DNA from 4 places in the Janthinobacterium sp. Mn2066 genome. Region 3 is predicted to be linked to each of the others. Evidence: predicted binding sites of a transcription regulator. Region 3 holds the regulator's gene; each other region holds the start of a gene.
What was found. Region 3 encodes LexA, which represses DNA repair genes until DNA is damaged. Its sites were predicted from a motif close to ACTGTATNNNNATACAGT; they were not measured.

Region 1 (4,257 bases), on a different contig from region 3:
TTGCTGCGGCCTTCGGCCAGCGCTTCGGCGAAGTTCGCGAACAGCACGGTAAACCACAGCCACACGGCGACGGCGGCGATGAAGCCGAATGGCGCTTCCCCCTTGCCGATCAGGGCCTGGACCGCCAGCATGGTAGTGATGATGCTGCCCACATAGACCACGAACATCACGGGGCTGCGCCACTGCGTGCGGGGGTCGAGTTTTTTAAACGCATCGACGATGGCGGGGCCTATCAATGCGGAATCAAATAAAGTCAGGCTTTTGCGTGACATGGTAGCCTCTTATTGGGTGAAAAGTTGCAGGTGTTCGATGACGGGGCCCAGGGCCAGCGCCGGAACATAGTTCAACACGCCGACCAGCACGACGACGCCGATCAGCAGCATGATGAACATCGGACCATGCGTGGGCATGGTCCCCGAGTTGGCCGTCAGGCGCTGCTTGCCAGCGAGCGAACCAGCGACGGCCAGCACCGGCACGATCACGGCAAAACGTCCGAACCACATGGCAATCGCCAGCATCACGTTATAGAACGGCGTGTTGGCAGACAGGCCGGCAAACGCGCTGCCATTGTTATTCGCAGCCGAGGTAAAGGCGTACAGGATTTCCGAAAAACCGTGCGCGCCAGGATTGGCCACGCCTGCCGTGCCGGCATCGACCATCACGGCAATCGCGGTACCGGTCAGCACCAGGGCAGGCGTCACCAGGATGGCCAGCGACACCATCTTCATTTCATAGGCCTGGATTTTCTTGCCCAGGTATTCAGGCGTACGGCCGATCATCAGGCCGGCGATAAACACGGCCAGGATGGCGAACATCAGCATGCCGTACAAGCCCGTGCCCACGCCGCCGAAGATCACTTCGCCGAACTGCATCAGCAGCAGCGGCACCATGCCGCCCAAGGGCATGTAGGAATCGTGCATGGAGTTGACGGCGCCGCAGGAAGCCGCCGTCGTGATGGCAGCGAACAGGGTCGACGAGCTGATGCCGAAACGGGTTTCCTTGCCTTCCATATTGCCGCCCGATTGCAGGCTGCTTTGCTGTTGGTCCACGCCCAGGGTTTGCAGCGCAGGATTGGCTTGCTGTTCCGCGCTCATCACGCCTGCCGTCAGGGCGACGAAGATCAGGGTCATGGCGGCGATCACGGCCCAGCCCTGGCGCATGTCGCCGACCATGCGGCCAAAGGTGAAGCACAGGCCGGCCGGGATCAGGAAAATCGCCAGCATCTGCAGGAAATTCGACATCACGCTCGGATTTTCATACGGGTGGGCGGAATTGGCGTTGAAGAAGCCGCCGCCGTTGGTGCCCAGCATCTTGATCGACTCTTGCGAGGCGACCGGGCCCATGGCGATCGTCTGCGTCTTGGCCACTTGCGCTTCCATCACCGGTTTGCCGGCGGCGTCGAGCACAGGCTGACCATCGGCCGTGGTTTTTGGCGTTTCATACGCCACCTGGTCGAGCAGGGTCACTTCCTTGTACGGCGAAAAATTCTGGATCACGCCTTCGCCCATGAACACCACGGACAAGGCCAGCGACAGCGGCAGCAAGATGTACAGGGTGGAGCGCACCAGGTCGACCCAGAAATTGCCGATCGATTTGCTCGAGCGCGAGGAAAAGCCACGGATCAGGGCAAAGATCACGGCGATGCCGGTGGCAGCCGAAAAGAAGTTCTGGCAGGCCAGGCCCAGCATCTGCGTCAGGTAGCTCATGGCCTGTTCGCCGCTGTAACCCTGCCAGTTGGTGTTGGCCACGAAGCTGACGGCGGTATCGAACGAGGAGTCGGGGGTAATCGCAGGCAGGCCCTGCGGATTGAACGGCAGCAGGTCTTGCAAACGCTGCAGGCCGTACACGAAGAAGGCGCCCAGGGTGTTGAAGACGATCAGGGCGATGGCATAGCCTTTCCAGCCCATGGCCTTGTCGTTTGACAGCCCCGCCCAGCGGTACAGCAGGTTTTCACATTTCTGCAGCCAGGCCAGGCCAGGCACGGGCGCGTCGCCAGCCACCCTGGCCATGTACAGGCCCAGCGGATACGCCAGGGCCAGCAGCACCACCAGGAACAGCACCAGTAACAGTATCGATTGGGTCGTCATCACAGCTCCTCCGCCTTGAGCAGCGCTACCAGCAGATACACGAGCAAGCCGGCCGACACCACGGCGCCCAGTACATAAAATGCGTTCATTTCACGCTCCCTAATTTGTCGCAGGCGATGGCGAAACCCGCCACCACCACGCAAAACACGGCAATCAAGCCGATATAGACGATATCCATTCCCACCCTCACTCAGGTTTGTGTTGATAAAAACAGGTTAACAAAAAGGGTATAAAAAATTGGTAAAGACTGGGGAGCGCCATGTAAACAACATGTAAAAATCGGGGCTGCAGCGCATATACATCGTGGGATTTGCCCTAGATTAGTACTAAAACATCACGATGCGGCGCACCATTGTTGCCAAGGAGTAGCGCTATTGCTCGCCGATCAAGATAGAATGCGCAAGCGTCCGCACAAGGACGCCATGCCTGCCGCCTGCCCTCCCCCAGTGACGCTGGACGGGATATACTGTATATTCATACAGCTATCGCCGCCGCTGTCATTGCGCCTGCAGCGCGCTGGCCTGGCGTTCCAACCCTTGTCTTTACTTAGCTTGAACACGTATGGCCACTAAAAAACCAGCATCCGACTACAGCGAATCATCCATCCGTGTCCTGAAAGGACTGGAACCGGTCAAGCAGCGCCCGGGGATGTATACCCGCACTGAAAATCCGCTGCATATCATCCAGGAAGTGATCGACAATGCCTCCGATGAGGCGCTGGGCGGCCACTGCACGCACATCGCCGTCACGCAAAACACGGATGGCAGCATCACCGTCGAAGACAATGGCCGCGGCATTCCCGTCGGCCTGCACCCGGAAGAAGGCGTGCCGACGGTGGAAATCGTGTTTACGCGATTGCATGCGGGCGGCAAGTTCGACAAGGGTTCGGGCGGCGCCTACGCGTTCTCGGGCGGCTTGCACGGCGTCGGCGTGTCCGTCACCAATGCGCTGTCCTCGCGCCTGGAAATCACCGTCTGGCGTAAGGAAAGCGACGGCAACGGCTTGCACCACATGGTGTTTGCCGATGGCGACGTGATCGAACCATTGCATTCAAAGCCGGCGCCGCGCGATGGCAAGAAGTCGGGCACGCGCGTGACCGCCTGGCCGAATCCGAAATATTTCGACTCGCCGCAGATTTCGCAAGTTGAGTTGCAACGCCTGCTGCGCTCGAAAGCCGTGCTGCTGCCCGGCGTCACCGTGACCCTGACCAACGCGAAGACGGGCGACACGCAAACCTGGATGTATGCCGAAGGCTTGCGCGGCTACCTGACCGAAGCGCTGGCGCAAACCTCCAGCGGCGAAACCCTGATTCCCCTGTTCGAAGGCGCGCAATACGCCAACGGCGAGAACGACGGTTTTGCCGAAGGCGAAGGCGCCGCCTGGGTGGTGGCGTGGACGGAAGAAGGCGCCATCGTGCGCGAATCGTATGTCAACCTGATTCCCACCTCGAACGGCGGCACGCATGAATCGGGCTTGCGCGAAGGCTTGTTCGGCGCCGTGAAAAACTTCGTCGAAATGCACTCGCTGCTGCCCAAGGGCGTGAAACTGCTGCCCGAAGACGTCTTTGCGCGCGCCTCCTTCGTCTTGTCGGCGAAGGTGCTGGACCCGCAATTCCAGGGCCAGATCAAGGAACGCCTCAATTCGCGCGACGCCGTGAAACTGGTCTCGACCTTTTCCAAGCCGCCGCTGGAACTGTGGCTGAACCAGCACGTCGAATACGGCAAGAAACTGGCCGAACTGGTGATCAAGCAGGCGCAGTCGCGCCAGCGATCGCTGCAAAAAGTGGAAAAGAAAAAATCCTCGGGCGTGGCTGTCTTGCCGGGCAAGCTGACCGATTGCGAATCGTCGGACATCGCGCGCAATGAACTGTTCCTGGTCGAGGGCGACTCGGCGGGCGGTTCGGCCAAGATGGGCCGCGACAAGGAATTCCAGGCCATCCTGCCCCTGCGCGGCAAGGTGCTGAACTCATGGGAAACGGACCGCGACCGCCTGTACGCGAATAACGAGATCCACGATATCGCCGTGGCCATCGGCGTCGATCCGCACACGCATGGCGACACGCCCGACCTGTCGGGCCTGCGCTACGGCAAAATCTGCATCCTGTCGGACGCGGACGTGGATGGCTCGCATATCCAGGTACTGCTGCTGACCCTGTTCTTCAAGCATTTCC
Region 2 (4,257 bases), on a different contig from region 3:
AGCCCTCTGCTTCAGGGAAGCAAAGGGCTTTTCTTTTATTGGCGGAGCGGACGGGACTCGAACCCGCGACCCCCGACGTGACAGGCCGGTATTCTAACCAACTGAACTACCACTCCAAGCTCGTATGATCTGTATTGCTGATCCATGAAGCACTGGATAATTTTCTGTTTGGTGGGTGCTGAGAGGCTCGAACTCCCGACCTACGCCTTGTAAGGGCGCCGCTCTACCAACTGAGCTAAGCACCCAATGCTTGACTCAGAAAACTATCCTGACGTTTGTCACCACGTCTGGAAGAGGCGCTATTATAGGACGATGAAAATCCGGATGCAAGCGCTTTTTTCCATTGAGTCGCAATTTATTCTGTAATGCCCCATTCGGACAGCATCCAGGCAGTGTTAAAAGCCCCTTCCGCAATCGCATCATAGCGGCCCGACGCGCCGCCGTGGCCGGCGCCCATATTCGTTTTCAGCAACAAGGGATTGTTGTCGGTCTTGTAGGCGCGCAGCTTGGCCACATACTTGGCCGGTTCCCAGTACATCACCTGGCTATCGTTCAAGCCCGTCGTCACCAGCATGGCTGGATAGTTCTTGCGGGCAATGTTGTCGTAAGGCGAGTAGCTGAGCATGTAGTCATACGCTGCCTTTTCATTCGGATTGCCCCATTCCAGGTATTCACCGGTGGTCAAAGGCAGGCTGGCGTCCATCATGGTGTTCATTACGTCGACAAACGGCACGGCCGCGTGCACCGCGTGGAACAGTTCCGGGCGCATATTGACGACGGCGCCCATCAGCAGGCCGCCGGCGCTGCCGCCCTGGATGATGAGGCGGTTCGGGCTGGTCCATTTTTCGCGCACCAGGTAGTCGGCGCTGTCGATGAAGTCATTGAAGGTGTTTTTCTTTTTCATCAGCATGCCGTCTTCATGCCAGGCTTCGCCCATGTCGGTGCCGCCGCGAATATGCGCCTGCACATAGATCACGCCGCGGTCCAGCAGGCTGAGGCGGGCGATCGAGAAACTGGCTTCCGTGGAAATGCCGTAGGAACCATACGAGTACAGCAGCAGCGGGGCGGAACCGTCGAGCTTGACGCCTTTCTTGTAGACCACCCACAGCGGCACTTGCACGCCATCGCGCGCGGTCACCCACAGGCGCTGCGTGGTGTAGCGGGACGCATCATAGCCGCCGACCACTTCCTGTTGCTTCAGCACCGTGCGCTTGCCGTCTTTCATCGACACATCGATGACGGTCGGTGGCGTGACGGGCGATTGATACGACATGCGAAATTGCGTGGCGTTAAATTCCGGCGTACCGGCCGGGTTGGCCAGGTAGACCGGGTCGTCGAATTGCACGGTTTTCCAGTGCTTGCTGGCGAAATCGTAGATGCGCGCGCGGTTCAGTGCACGCGCCTTTTCCATCACCACCAGGTAACCCTGGAACACGTCGATCGACTTGATGACGGCGTTCTTGTCATGCGGCACCAGCTCCTTCCAGTTTTTTGGCTGCGGCGCTGACAGCGGCGCGCTGACGATGCGGAAGTTCTTGGCATGCTTGTTGGTCAGGATGTAGAGCTGGCCATCGCGGTGTTCGACGCTGTAGCGGTGGCCTTTTTCACGCGGCAACACCGATTTGAAGACGCCGTTGGGCTGGTCGGTTGGCAACAGCAAGGTTTCGCTGGTATCGGTGCTGCGCGCCTCGAGCACAAAGAATTTCTTGTCGTGCGTACGGCCCAGGCCGATGGAAAACTGTTCCACCGGCTCGTGGTAGACCTCTTGCGGCTTGCCGCCCAGGGCCAGGCGGAATAAACGGTCCGAACGCTTGGTGGTGGCGTCTTCCTGTGTCATCAGCAAGGTGGCGTTGTCCGCCGCCCAGGCCAGCGAAGTGACGCGCGGCATGCTATCGGTCAGCAATTGGCCCGTCTTCAAATCCTTGATATGCAATTCGTACTGGCGAAAGCCCGTCGTATCCGTGGTGTAGGCGAGCAATTGCTCATTCGGGCTGACGGAAAACGCGCGCACGGAAAAAAATTTCTGGCCTTCGGCCAACTTATTCTGGTCCAGCAGGATTTCTTCTTGCGCTTGCGCATCATAAGCGCCGTTCGCGCCCACGGGGCGGCGGCAATTGATCGGATACTGCTTGCCTGCTTCGGTGCGCGTGTAATAGTAGAAGTTGCCGATGCGCACAGGCACAGATAAATCCACTTCCTGCATGCGGCCCTTGATTTCCGCAAAGACCTTGTCGGCCAGCGGCTGTATCGGTGCCGTCACGGCGGCCGTATAGGCATTTTCTGCATTCAGGTAATCGATGACGGCAGGATCGGTTTTCTTTTGCAGCCAGCGGTAATCATCGGTCACGACGGTGCCGTGGCGGGTTTCCTGCCAGGCCGTTTTGGCAGCGACCGGGGCAACCGGGGCAACAGCGGGGGCATCGGCAGCTTGCGCCAAACCCGATAGCAGCAAGGCAGGCAAGATGGTCGAACAAATGGACAGGCGGCGTAAGGCGTGATGTGCGATAGACAAGGCAACTCCCTTTATAGTGTTGTGCCAAGATTCTAATCTTGCCATTGAGAAAAGCAACCGTTGATCCCCGTCATGCTTATTTGGAATGTTATGTGCGCTGTTCGTTTCAACTTGCATCCCAGCGCGTTTCAGGTAATACTGTATGCATACACAGTATCTTGCCGCAACCGTCTGCAGGCAGGCTTAACCGCCGCGAGGTGTCCTTGACCACATCCGTTTCTTCACTTGCCGATGCGCGCTACGGAGTCTCCAGCAGCGGGGGTGCCCGCCGCTGGATTGCGCACCTGGACATGGATGCGTTTTTTGCCTCCGTCGAATTGTTGAAATATCCGGACTTGCGCGGCCAGCCCGTCGTGATCGGTGGCGGCCGCTTGCAGCAACCGCTGCTGTTGCCTGATGGCACGCGGCAATATGCGCGCATGCGCGATTACGTGGGACGCGGCGTGGTCACCACGTCCACCTATGAAGCGCGGGCCTTTGGCGTGTTTTCCGCGATGGGCATCATGAAGGCGGCCAAGCTGGCGCCGGACAGCATTTTATTGTCGGCCGATTTCGAGGCGTATCGCGAGTATTCCGCGCGCTTCAAGCAGGCCGTAGCCAATCTTGCGCCGGTGATTCAAAACGTGGGCATCGACGAGATTTATATCGACCTCACCGAGCATGGCGAGCAGGCGCCGCAGGTGGCCGCGCGCCTGAAGGCGGCCGTGTTCGAGGCGACGGGATTGTCGTGTTCGATCGGCCTGGCGCCGAACAAATTGCTGGCAAAGATCTGTTCCGACCTGGAAAAGCCGAATGGCTTGACCATCCTGCATCCCGAGGATGTGACCACCCGCGTGTGGCCCTTGCCGGCAAAAAAAATCAATGGCATCGGTCCCAAGGCCACGGCCAAGCTCGAAGCGCTGGGTGTCAATACCATCGGCGAGCTGGCGCAAGCCGACATGGGCATGTTGCGCACGCAGTTTGGCGACCTGTACACGAGCTGGCTGTGCCAGGCGGCGCAAGGTATCGACGAGCGGCCCGTGCAGACCAGCCGCGAAACCAAGTCCGTCAGCCGCGAAACGACCTTCGAGCGCGACTTGCAGGTGGTGCGCGACCGCGCCATCCTGTCGGAAAAACTGGAAAGCCTGTGCACGCGGGTGGCGGGCGACCTGGACAAGCAGGCGCTGGCGGGGCGCACGGTGGGCATCAAGCTGCGCTTCGAGGATTTCAGCACGGTGACGCGCGACATCACCTTGCCCAGCGCGACGGCAGACGCGGCCGCCATCCTGCGCGCCAGCCGCGATTGTTTAAAGCGGGTGCCGTTCGAGAAAAAAATCCGCCTGCTGGGCGTGCGCATCTCGACCTTGTGCGATCCTGCCTTACTGGTACAGCAAGCGCGGCAAGTCCCTGCGCAGGCGGAGCTGTTCCCCGCCCTGTAGCGGCATTGCCCCCTGATTGATTGTGAAAAAAGCACCGCGCCAGACCGCGCCTTTGACGGCATCGCCATGTCAAAAGTGTAGAATGGCGTTCCCCTGGCAATACTGAAACAAACGGAAGACAAAAACTATGTGGTTCAAGAATCTTCAGATTTACCGCCTGCCCGCTCCTTGGGCATATACGCCAGAACAACTGGAAGAGGCATTGGCCTCGAACAAATTTACGCCGGCGACCAGCATGGATCTGATGCGCCAGGGCTGGGATACGCCACGCCCTAACGGTGGCCTGGTTCACGTGGTGAACAAGCAGATGCTGATCTTGCTGGGGAC
Region 3 (4,257 bases):
GCGCCCCCGGTGATCTTCCCGAACGTGTACGGCATCGACATGCCGACCCGCGACGAGCTGATCGCCTATGGCCGCACGACGGAAGAAGTCTGCCGCGAAATCACGGCCGACTACCTGGTCTACCAGGATATCGATGCATTGAAGCAAGCGATTGCCGACGTGAATCCGGCCCTGACCAACTTTGAAGCGTCGTGCTTCGATGGCGTCTACGTGACGGGCGACGTGTCGCAGGAATACCTGGACCGCCTGGAATACGCGCGCCACCATCCGAAGGCGGCCGCGCCCGAAGACACCCCGCGTTCCCAGCTGAACCTGAACCTGGCGACGACGGAAGCGTAATATTCTGCCCGGCCTGCGCGCCGGGCTTTTTTTCGGGGTCAGACCCGCCGGGTCTGACCCCAGCATTTGCTTTAGGGTTAAGTAGCAAGCGTATCTGGAACTTTCATCATGACAACAAAAAAAACATACGGCTTCACCACCACCATCTTGCATAACGACCGCCGCAAGGGCATCGAACATGGTTCCCTGCACAAGCCCGTGCATACCTCGGTTGCCTTCGGTTACAGCGATGCGCGCCAGCTGGCGTCCGTGTTCCAGGGCAAGGAGCCAGGCTTCCGTTATGGCCGCCAGGGCAATCCCACCGTCTCTGCGCTGGAAGACAAGGTCAACAACATGGAAGATGGCCTGGCGACCCTGTGTTTCGCCACCGGCATGGGCGCCATCGGCGCCATCGTGCAATCGTTGCTGCGCGCGGGTGACCAGGTGGTGTCGTCGGCCTTTTTGTTTGGGAATACCAACAGCCTGTGGCAAACCGTCACGGGGCAGGGCATAGACGTCGCCTTTGTCGATGCTACCGATGTGGCCAACGTGGCGGCGGCGATCACGCCCGCCACGCGCATCGTGTTTGTGGAAACCATCGCCAATCCGCGCACGCAGATCGCCGACCTGAAAAAAATTGGCGACCTGTGCCGTGAAAAGGGTATTTTGTACGTGGTCGATAACACCATGACCACGCCCTACCTGTTCCGCCCGAAAGCAGTCGGTGCGGGGCTGGTGGTCAATGCACTGACCAAGTCGATCGGCGGCCACGGCAACGCATTGGGCGGCAGCCTGACCGATACCGGCGTGTTCGACTGGACCCAGTACCCGAATATTTTCGAGAATTACAAAAAAGCGGCGCCAGCCCAGTGGGGCATCGCGCAAATCCGCGCCAAGGCCCTGCGCGACTTCGGCGCTTCGCTGGGACCGGAAGCGGCGCACCACATCTCCGTGGGCGCAGAAACCATGGCCTTGCGCATGGACCGCACCTGCTCCAACGCGCTGGCCTTGGCGACCATGCTGGCGGCCGATCCGCGCGTGGCGGCCGTGCATTACCCTGGCCTGGCGGGCCATCCACAGCATGGCATCGCCAGCGAGCTGTTCCGCAGCTATGGTTCGCTGTTCAGTTTTGAACTGAAAGACGGCATCGATTGCTTCGATTTCCTCAATCGTTTGAATCTGGCGATTCCCGCCAGCAACCTGGGCGACACGCGCACCCTGGTGATCCCCGTCGCCCACACGATTTTTTATGAAATGGGCGCCGAGCGCCGCGCCAGCATGGGCATCGCCGAATCGTTGATCCGTGTTTCAGTTGGTATTGAAGACGAGGCGGACTTGCTGGAAGACTTCCGTCAGGCGCTGGACGTATAAAACGTCCGGGCAATAAAAAAGGGCCGCAACAGCCATGTTGCGGCCCTTTTTTGCTCGCGATATGGCAACGTTGCCGCGCCTTCAGAAACCGTAGCGAGCAAGCCCGATATCGGGTTGAGTAGCGCAGCCATACATTCGGTATGGCGAGCAACGGATGCCCGAGAGTGGGCTGCGCAGTGGGTTTATGAAGGTGTGCCCAATCAGTGCCAGCTGCGCATCAGTCCGACTGCGAGACCTTCCAGGGCAAACTCATCTTCCGGCGAGACGGTAATCACCTTGAAGTCCGGGTTTTCCGGGAACAGTTCGATCATGGCGCCAGTCTTCTTGTAGCGCTTGACGGTGACTTCGTCGCCGATGCGGGCCACCACGATCTGGCCATTCTTGGCACTGTCGATCTTTTTGACGGCCAGCAAGTCGCCATCCATGATGCCGGCGTCGCGCATGGACCAGCCGCGCACTTTCAGCAGGAAGTCGGGTTTGGCCGAGAACAGGGCCGGGTCGACGTTGTAGCTCGCTTCCAGGTTTTCTTCTGCCAGGATGGGCGAGCCGGCCGCCACCCGGCCGATCAGCGGCAGGGACATCAGCAGCGCGGCCGGTACCTTGGCCGGCAGCGGTTCGGCTGCGGCGGCGCCGATCAGGCGGATGCCGCGCGACGTGCCGGGCGAAATTTCGATGGCGCCCTTGCGTGCCAGCGCCTGTAAATGCTCTTCGGCCGCATTGGCCGATTTGAAACCCAATTCGGTGGCGATCTCGGCGCGGGTCGGTGGGAAGCCCGTGTTTTCAATCGCGTCCTTGATCAGGTTCAGGATTTGTTCTTGTCGTGCTGTCAGCTTGATCATGGGGTTGGGGGCATCGTGAAATGCTGTCTATATGAACAGTCTGTATTTTTGTACAGTATCGCCGACTATGCAAGTCTATTTCAGGCTTTTTGACGGATTTTCCAGGAAAACTGTCGGCGCGGCAGTGTTGGCGGGCGCGAAACAGGGAATGGTTGAATAGTTTGCCAAGAGCGGTTATAATCTTCGGCTGACCTTCCCACACTCGTCTTGACGCCGAGGTGGGCGATTATCAATCCGACCTGAAGGAGTTTGCATGCGTCATTATGAAATAGTCTTTATCGTCCATCCGGACCAAAGCGAGCAAGTGCCCGCGATGATCGAACGCTACAAAGCCAGCGTAACCACCCGCGGCGGTTCGGTACACCGCGTGGAAGATTGGGGCCGCCGTCAAATGGCTTACTCGATCCAGAAACTGCCTAAAGCACACTACATCTGCCTGAACATCGAATGCGACAACGAGACCCTGGTCGAGTTGGAAACAGCATTCAAATTCAATGATGCCGTGTTGCGTCACCTGACCGTTAAAATGAAGAAAGCTGAAACAGCTCCTTCGCCGATGATGAAATCGGTACAACGTGAAGACGCGGCCAAAAGCCACCGCACCGAAGCACCAGCAGCTGCTCCAGCCGTCGCCGCTTAATTCTTGACAGGACCTGCGCTGAACCAGCTACAAGTTACCGCCATCATTGCCGAGCGCGAAACATTGCGCTACACCCCGGCAGGCGTGCCGATTGTGAATGCAGTATTGCAACACAGTTCGCAGCAAATGGAGGCCGGTATTGCCCGTTTGACCGAGTTTGAACTTGCCGCGCTTGCCGCTGGCGAAATTTCAGGCCGCTTCAGTCAGGCAAGCTTGGGCGGTGTGTATCAGTTCACAGGTTTTCTGGCCAGAAAAAGCCGCAACAGCAAGAGTTTGGTGTTTCACATCATTGATTTTAGTGCAGTCACAGTGACTAGCGCATTTTTAGATACAGGAGCCTGACATGGCATTCGGTAAAAAGTTCGACAAAAATAAGCTCAAGCTTAAAGAAAAACGCAAACAGCAAAACCCATTGTTCAAACGTAAGAAGTTCTGCCGCTTCACCGCAGCACACGTTGAACAAGTCGACTACAAAGACGTCGATACGCTGAAAGATTTCGTCCAGGAAAATGGCAAGATCATGCCAGCACGCCTGACCGGTACCAAAGCGCACTACCAGCGCCAAGTTGACACCGCAATCAAGCGCGCACGCTTCCTCGCGCTGCTGCCATACACCGATCTGCACCACGCTTAATCGGTCAGATATCCCTGGAGAAGAACTATGCAAATCATTCTGTTAGAAAAAGTTGTTAACGTCGGTAACCTCGGCGAAGTCGTCAAAGTTAAAGACGGTTACGCACGTAACTTCCTGATCCCACAACGCCTGGCACGTCGTGCTACGGCTACCGCTGTGGCTGAATTCGAAGTCAAGCGCGCTGAACTGGAAAAAGCTGCTGCTGCTAAACTGGCTGCATCGCAAGCTCAAGGCGAAAAACTGAACGGCCTGACCGTTCAAGTTGCTCAAAAAGCGGGTGTGGATGGCCGTCTGTTCGGTTCCGTCACCAACTTCGACATCGCTGAAGCGCTGAGCAAGCAAGGTTTTGCTGTTGAAAAAGCACAAATCCGTATGCCTACCGGCCCGCTGAAAGTTGTTGGCGAGCACAACGTTTCGGTTGCTCTGCACACCGACGTTGTTGTAGAAGTTGTTAT
Region 4 (4,257 bases), on a different contig from region 3:
GGGTCCAGCGGCGGCGGCAAGTCGCGGTCGCCCGCAACGTAGCCGCCATCCTGGCCGACGATCAGGTAATACACGGAGTCGATATCGTCGCCGCGCAAAAGGTCGCGCGCCGTGCGCCCGGTCCGTTCAGGCTGCTGGCTGAAATACTGGCCGCCCGGCTGCTTGACTTGCTGCGTCAGCATGGTGACGCTGTCTTCCAGCGCATGGTCGAACGGCTGGTTGGCGATGCCCTTGGCCACCAGATACGTGATGGCGATGCTCATCGGCCACAGCAGCAGCAAGGGCGCCAGCATCCAGTCGAGGATTTCGCCAAACAGCGAATGCTGGATGGTGTCGTCCTGTTCGCTGGGCGGCGGCTCGAACCAGTCGTCTGGTCCGGCCTCGTCTGCCGGCGCTTCGCGCGGTTTCACTTGCCGGCGGCGCCAGCGGCCTGGCTCGCTTCCGCGCTCAGGCGTGCCGCTTCCGAATATTTCTCCAGGCAATAACCGAGGCCGCGCACGGTGGCGATGCGCACGCCGCCCACCTCGATTTTCTTGCGCAGCCGGTGCACATACACTTCGATGGCATTGTTCGAGACTTCCTCGCCCCACTGGCATAAATGATCGACCAGTTGCTCCTTGGATACCAAACGGCCGGTGCGGCTAAGCAGGACTTCCAGCAAGCCCAGTTCGCGCGCCGACAGGTCCAGCATCTGCTCGTTGATGTAGGCGCTGCGTCCCACCTGGTCGTAGCTGAGCGGGCCGTGCTTGATGACGGTGGCGCCGCCGCCGGCGCCGCGGCGCGTCAGCGCGCGCACCCTGGCCTCCAGTTCCGACAGGGCGAAGGGCTTGGCCATATAATCATCGGCGCCCAGGTCCAGGCCATTCACGCGTTGCTCGATGGAATCGGCCGCCGTGAGTATCAGCACGGGCAATAGCGAGGCGCGGGCGCGCAGGCGGCGCAGCACTTCCAGGCCCGACATCTTGGGCAGCCCCAGGTCGAGGATCAGCAGGTCGAATTCCTGGGTGGACAGGGCGGTGTCGGCTTCCTGCCCGTTTTTGACGTAATCGATGGCATAACCGGACTGGCGCAGCGAACGCGTCAGGCCATCGGCCAGCACGCTGTCATCTTCGGCAAGTAAAATACGCATGGTCAGACTTCCTGAGCTTGCAGCAATGGAAAAAAGAAGTTTGACTGTATTGTGTTTCATTTTCCGCAAGGTGGCGAGTATTTATGTAAAACAAGGACTGTATTGACCTGTTTCAAAACAAATCCACGTTCCGCTTGCATTGATCACTGTTTTTTTATACAGTAGTGACTGTTTAGAGAATTTAACCAACCCCGCGAGACTTTACTCCGCGCCCAGGCTGAAAGAACGCTGAAAGAACATATGGACGATAAAAAAGCTGTAGTACCCGCATCGGAAAAAGCCAAGGCGCTCGCCGCCGCACTGGCGCAGATCGAGAAGCAGTTTGGCAAAGGTTCGGTCATGCGCATGGATTCCAGCGCACCGATCGAAGAAGTGCAAGTCGTGTCGACCGGTTCGCTCGGCCTCGATATCGCGCTGGGCGTCGGCGGCTTGCCGCGTGGCCGCGTGGTGGAAATCTACGGCCCTGAGTCGTCGGGTAAAACCACCTTGACCTTGCAAACCATTGCTGAAATGCAAAAACTGGGCGGCACCTGCGCCTTTATCGATGCCGAGCACGCGCTGGACGTCGGTTACGCACAGAAGCTGGGCGTCAATCTGCATGAATTGCTGATCTCGCAACCGGACACGGGTGAGCAGGCGCTGGAAATCTGCGACGCCCTCGTGCGTTCGGGCAGCGTCGACCTGGTCGTGATCGACTCCGTGGCCGCCCTGACGCCACGCGCCGAGATCGAAGGCGATATGGGCGATTCCTTGCCGGGCCTGCAAGCACGTCTGATGTCGCAAGCCCTGCGCAAGCTGACCGGCTCGATCAACCGTACCAATACCCTGGTCATCTTCATTAACCAGATCCGCATGAAGATCGGCGTGATGTTCGGCAGCCCGGAAACCACCACCGGCGGCAATGCGCTGAAATTCTACGCTTCCGTGCGCCTCGATATCCGCCGCACCGGCTCGATCAAATCGGGCGATGAAGTGATCGGCAATGAAACCAAGGTCAAGGTCGTCAAGAACAAGATCGCGCCACCGTTCAAGGAAGCGCATTTCGACATCCTGTACGGCGCAGGCACGTCGCGCGAAGGCGAAATCCTGGACCTGGGTTCGGACGCCAAGATCGTCGAAAAATCGGGTTCCTGGTATAGCTACAACGGCGAACGCATCGGCCAGGGCAAGGACAATGCCCGCGCCTTCCTGCAAGAGCGTCCGGCGCTGGCGCGTGAAATTGAAAACAAGGTACGCGCTTCGCTGGGCGTGCGTGAACTGCCGCCGCTGGCTGCCGAAAAACCTGAAAAAGCGGACAAGGCTGCCAAGGCGGTCGAAGCCAAGGTTGCCGAGTAAGCTGTCGTTGGCGTGTCTGCCTGGGCTGGCTTGGGCCAGCCCAGGACTAGCCGCCTGCGAGAGGCAACGGCCGGCTGCGCTGCAGCTTGCCGCATAAAAGTTCTACAATGATTGCCGTCTTGCGCCCGTGCGCCAGGCGGCAATTGTGTTTTTGGGTACGGATAAGGGTGTATGTATGGCAGCGGTACAACTAAGCCTGAAGGGCAGGGCGTTACGCTTTTTGTCGATGCGTGAACATAGCCGCATGGAATTACGGCGCAAGCTGCAGCGGCATGCGCAAGAGGGCGACGATGTGGAAGCCTTGCTCGATAGCCTGGAAAAGGCCAACTGGCTGTCGCAGGAACGCTTTTCCGAATCGCTGATCCATCGTCGGTCTGCCCGCTTCGGCAATAGCCGCATCATGGCCGAACTGCAAAGCCACGGCATCGGTGGCGAGGCCTTGCAGGAATTGAAGGCGGGCCTGGCCGAAGGGGAAGTGGCGCGCGCCTGTGAAGTCTGGCGCCGCAAGTTCGGGCAAGTGGCGCAGGACGCCGAACAGCGCAACAAGCAGATGCGTTTCCTGATGCAGCGCGGCTTTTCGCAAAAGGCCGTGCAAGTGGCATTAAAAGGGCTGGACCCGGACGAAGAATAAGCGCCGCTTCCGGCAGTTGTCACAAACCGCTGCCGCGGGTGTGTTTCTCGTCCGGCAGGGCGCCTCTGTCAACCTTGCTACAAACTTTCTATTCCTTGCTTGCGGCAGGCTTGCAACGTTATCCTTGCGTCATTGATCCTGCGCCGCGCGCGCATGGGGTGACAGTAACACTGACAGGATACCGAGATGAGCAACTGGAATGCCGGCTATGTGGCCGAAGTCGCCTATACCTATGGCTATTACGAAGAACTGAACCCGCTGCGCCTGCAATTGCCGCTGCTGGCGGCCGGCCTGGTCCTGCCGGCGCGCGGCACGGCTTGCGAACTGGGTTTTGGCCAGGGCGTGAGCGTCAATATCCACGCGGCGGCCACGACCACGCGCTGGTTTGGTAATGACTTCAATCCGGCCCAGGCGGCGTTTGCCCAGGAACTGGCCGGCGCCGCCGGCGCAGGCGCGCAGTTGACCGATGAATCGTTCGAACAGTTTTGCCGCCGCGATGACTTGCCCGACTTCGACTATATCGCCCTGCATGGCATCTGGAGCTGGGTCTCGGACGAAAACCGCGCGCTGATCGTGGACTTCCTGCACCGCAAGCTGAAGGTGGGCGGCGTTGCCTACATCAGCTATAACACCCAGCCCGGCTGGGCCGCCATGATGCCGCTGCGCGAATTGCTCTCGGAGCACAGCAAGGTGATGGCCGCGCCCGGTGTCGGGGTGCTGTCGCGGATTGAGGGCGCCATCGATTTCGTCGACCGCATGATTGCCACGCAACCGCGCTATATGCTGGCCAACCCCTTGCTGGCCGACCGTTTCGACAAGCTCAAGGCGCTGGACCGCAACTATGTGGCGCACGAGTACTTCAATATGGACTGGCAACCAATGGCGTTTTCCAGGGCGGCGGCGCTGCTGGCCGAGGCCAAGCTGGAGTTTGCCGCGTCCGCGACCTATACCGACCATGTGGACATGCTCAATCTGACGGCCGAGCACCAGCAGTTCCTGGCCGGGATACCCGATCCCATTTTCCGCGAGACGACGCGGGCGTTCCTGGTCAACCAGCAATTTCGCAAGGATTACTGGGTCAAGGGCGCCCGCAAGCTGACGCCATTTGCCCAGGCGCAGGCCATCCGCGCCGTACGCGTGCTGCTGGTGACGCCGCGCGATG

Region 1: a site for LexA is predicted at 2,553-2,570, ahead of ACL9RI_RS00145 (DNA topoisomerase IV subunit B). Genes of this name have one in related genera too.
Region 2: a site for LexA is predicted at 2,650-2,667, ahead of dinB (DNA polymerase IV). Genes of this name have one in related genera too.
Region 4: a site for LexA is predicted at 1,275-1,292, ahead of recA (recombinase RecA). Genes of this name have one in related genera too.

What each region holds. Positions count from the first base shown of each region.
Region 1 is NZ_JBMOUF010000001.1:39,436-43,692, reverse strand. It holds gene kdpB (potassium-transporting ATPase subunit KdpB) at 1-272, opposite strand, end outside; gene kdpA (potassium-transporting ATPase subunit KdpA) at 282-2,087, opposite strand; gene kdpF (K(+)-transporting ATPase subunit F) at 2,087-2,176, opposite strand; gene ACL9RI_RS00145 (DNA topoisomerase IV subunit B) at 2,649-4,257, shown strand, end outside.
Region 2 is NZ_JBMOUF010000017.1:247-4,503, forward strand. It holds tRNA gene ACL9RI_RS25510 (tRNA-Asp) at 40-116, opposite strand; tRNA gene ACL9RI_RS25515 (tRNA-Val) at 170-245, opposite strand; gene ACL9RI_RS25520 (S9 family peptidase) at 356-2,512, opposite strand; gene dinB (DNA polymerase IV) at 2,788-3,930, shown strand; gene ACL9RI_RS25530 (recombination-associated protein RdgC) at 4,058-4,257, shown strand, end outside.
Region 3 is NZ_JBMOUF010000015.1:117,574-121,830, forward strand. It holds gene purF (amidophosphoribosyltransferase) at 1-339, shown strand, start outside; gene ACL9RI_RS24910 (cystathionine gamma-synthase family protein) at 448-1,689, shown strand; gene lexA (transcriptional repressor LexA) at 1,890-2,528, opposite strand; gene rpsF (30S ribosomal protein S6) at 2,782-3,168, shown strand; gene priB (primosomal replication protein N) at 3,187-3,510, shown strand; gene rpsR (30S ribosomal protein S18) at 3,512-3,802, shown strand; gene rplI (50S ribosomal protein L9) at 3,830-4,257, shown strand, end outside.
Region 4 is NZ_JBMOUF010000003.1:284,677-288,933, forward strand. It holds gene ACL9RI_RS07585 (sensor histidine kinase N-terminal domain-containing protein) at 1-410, opposite strand, end outside; gene ACL9RI_RS07590 (response regulator) at 407-1,129, opposite strand; gene recA (recombinase RecA) at 1,370-2,464, shown strand; gene recX (recombination regulator RecX) at 2,640-3,095, shown strand; gene ACL9RI_RS07605 (class I SAM-dependent methyltransferase) at 3,282-4,257, shown strand, end outside.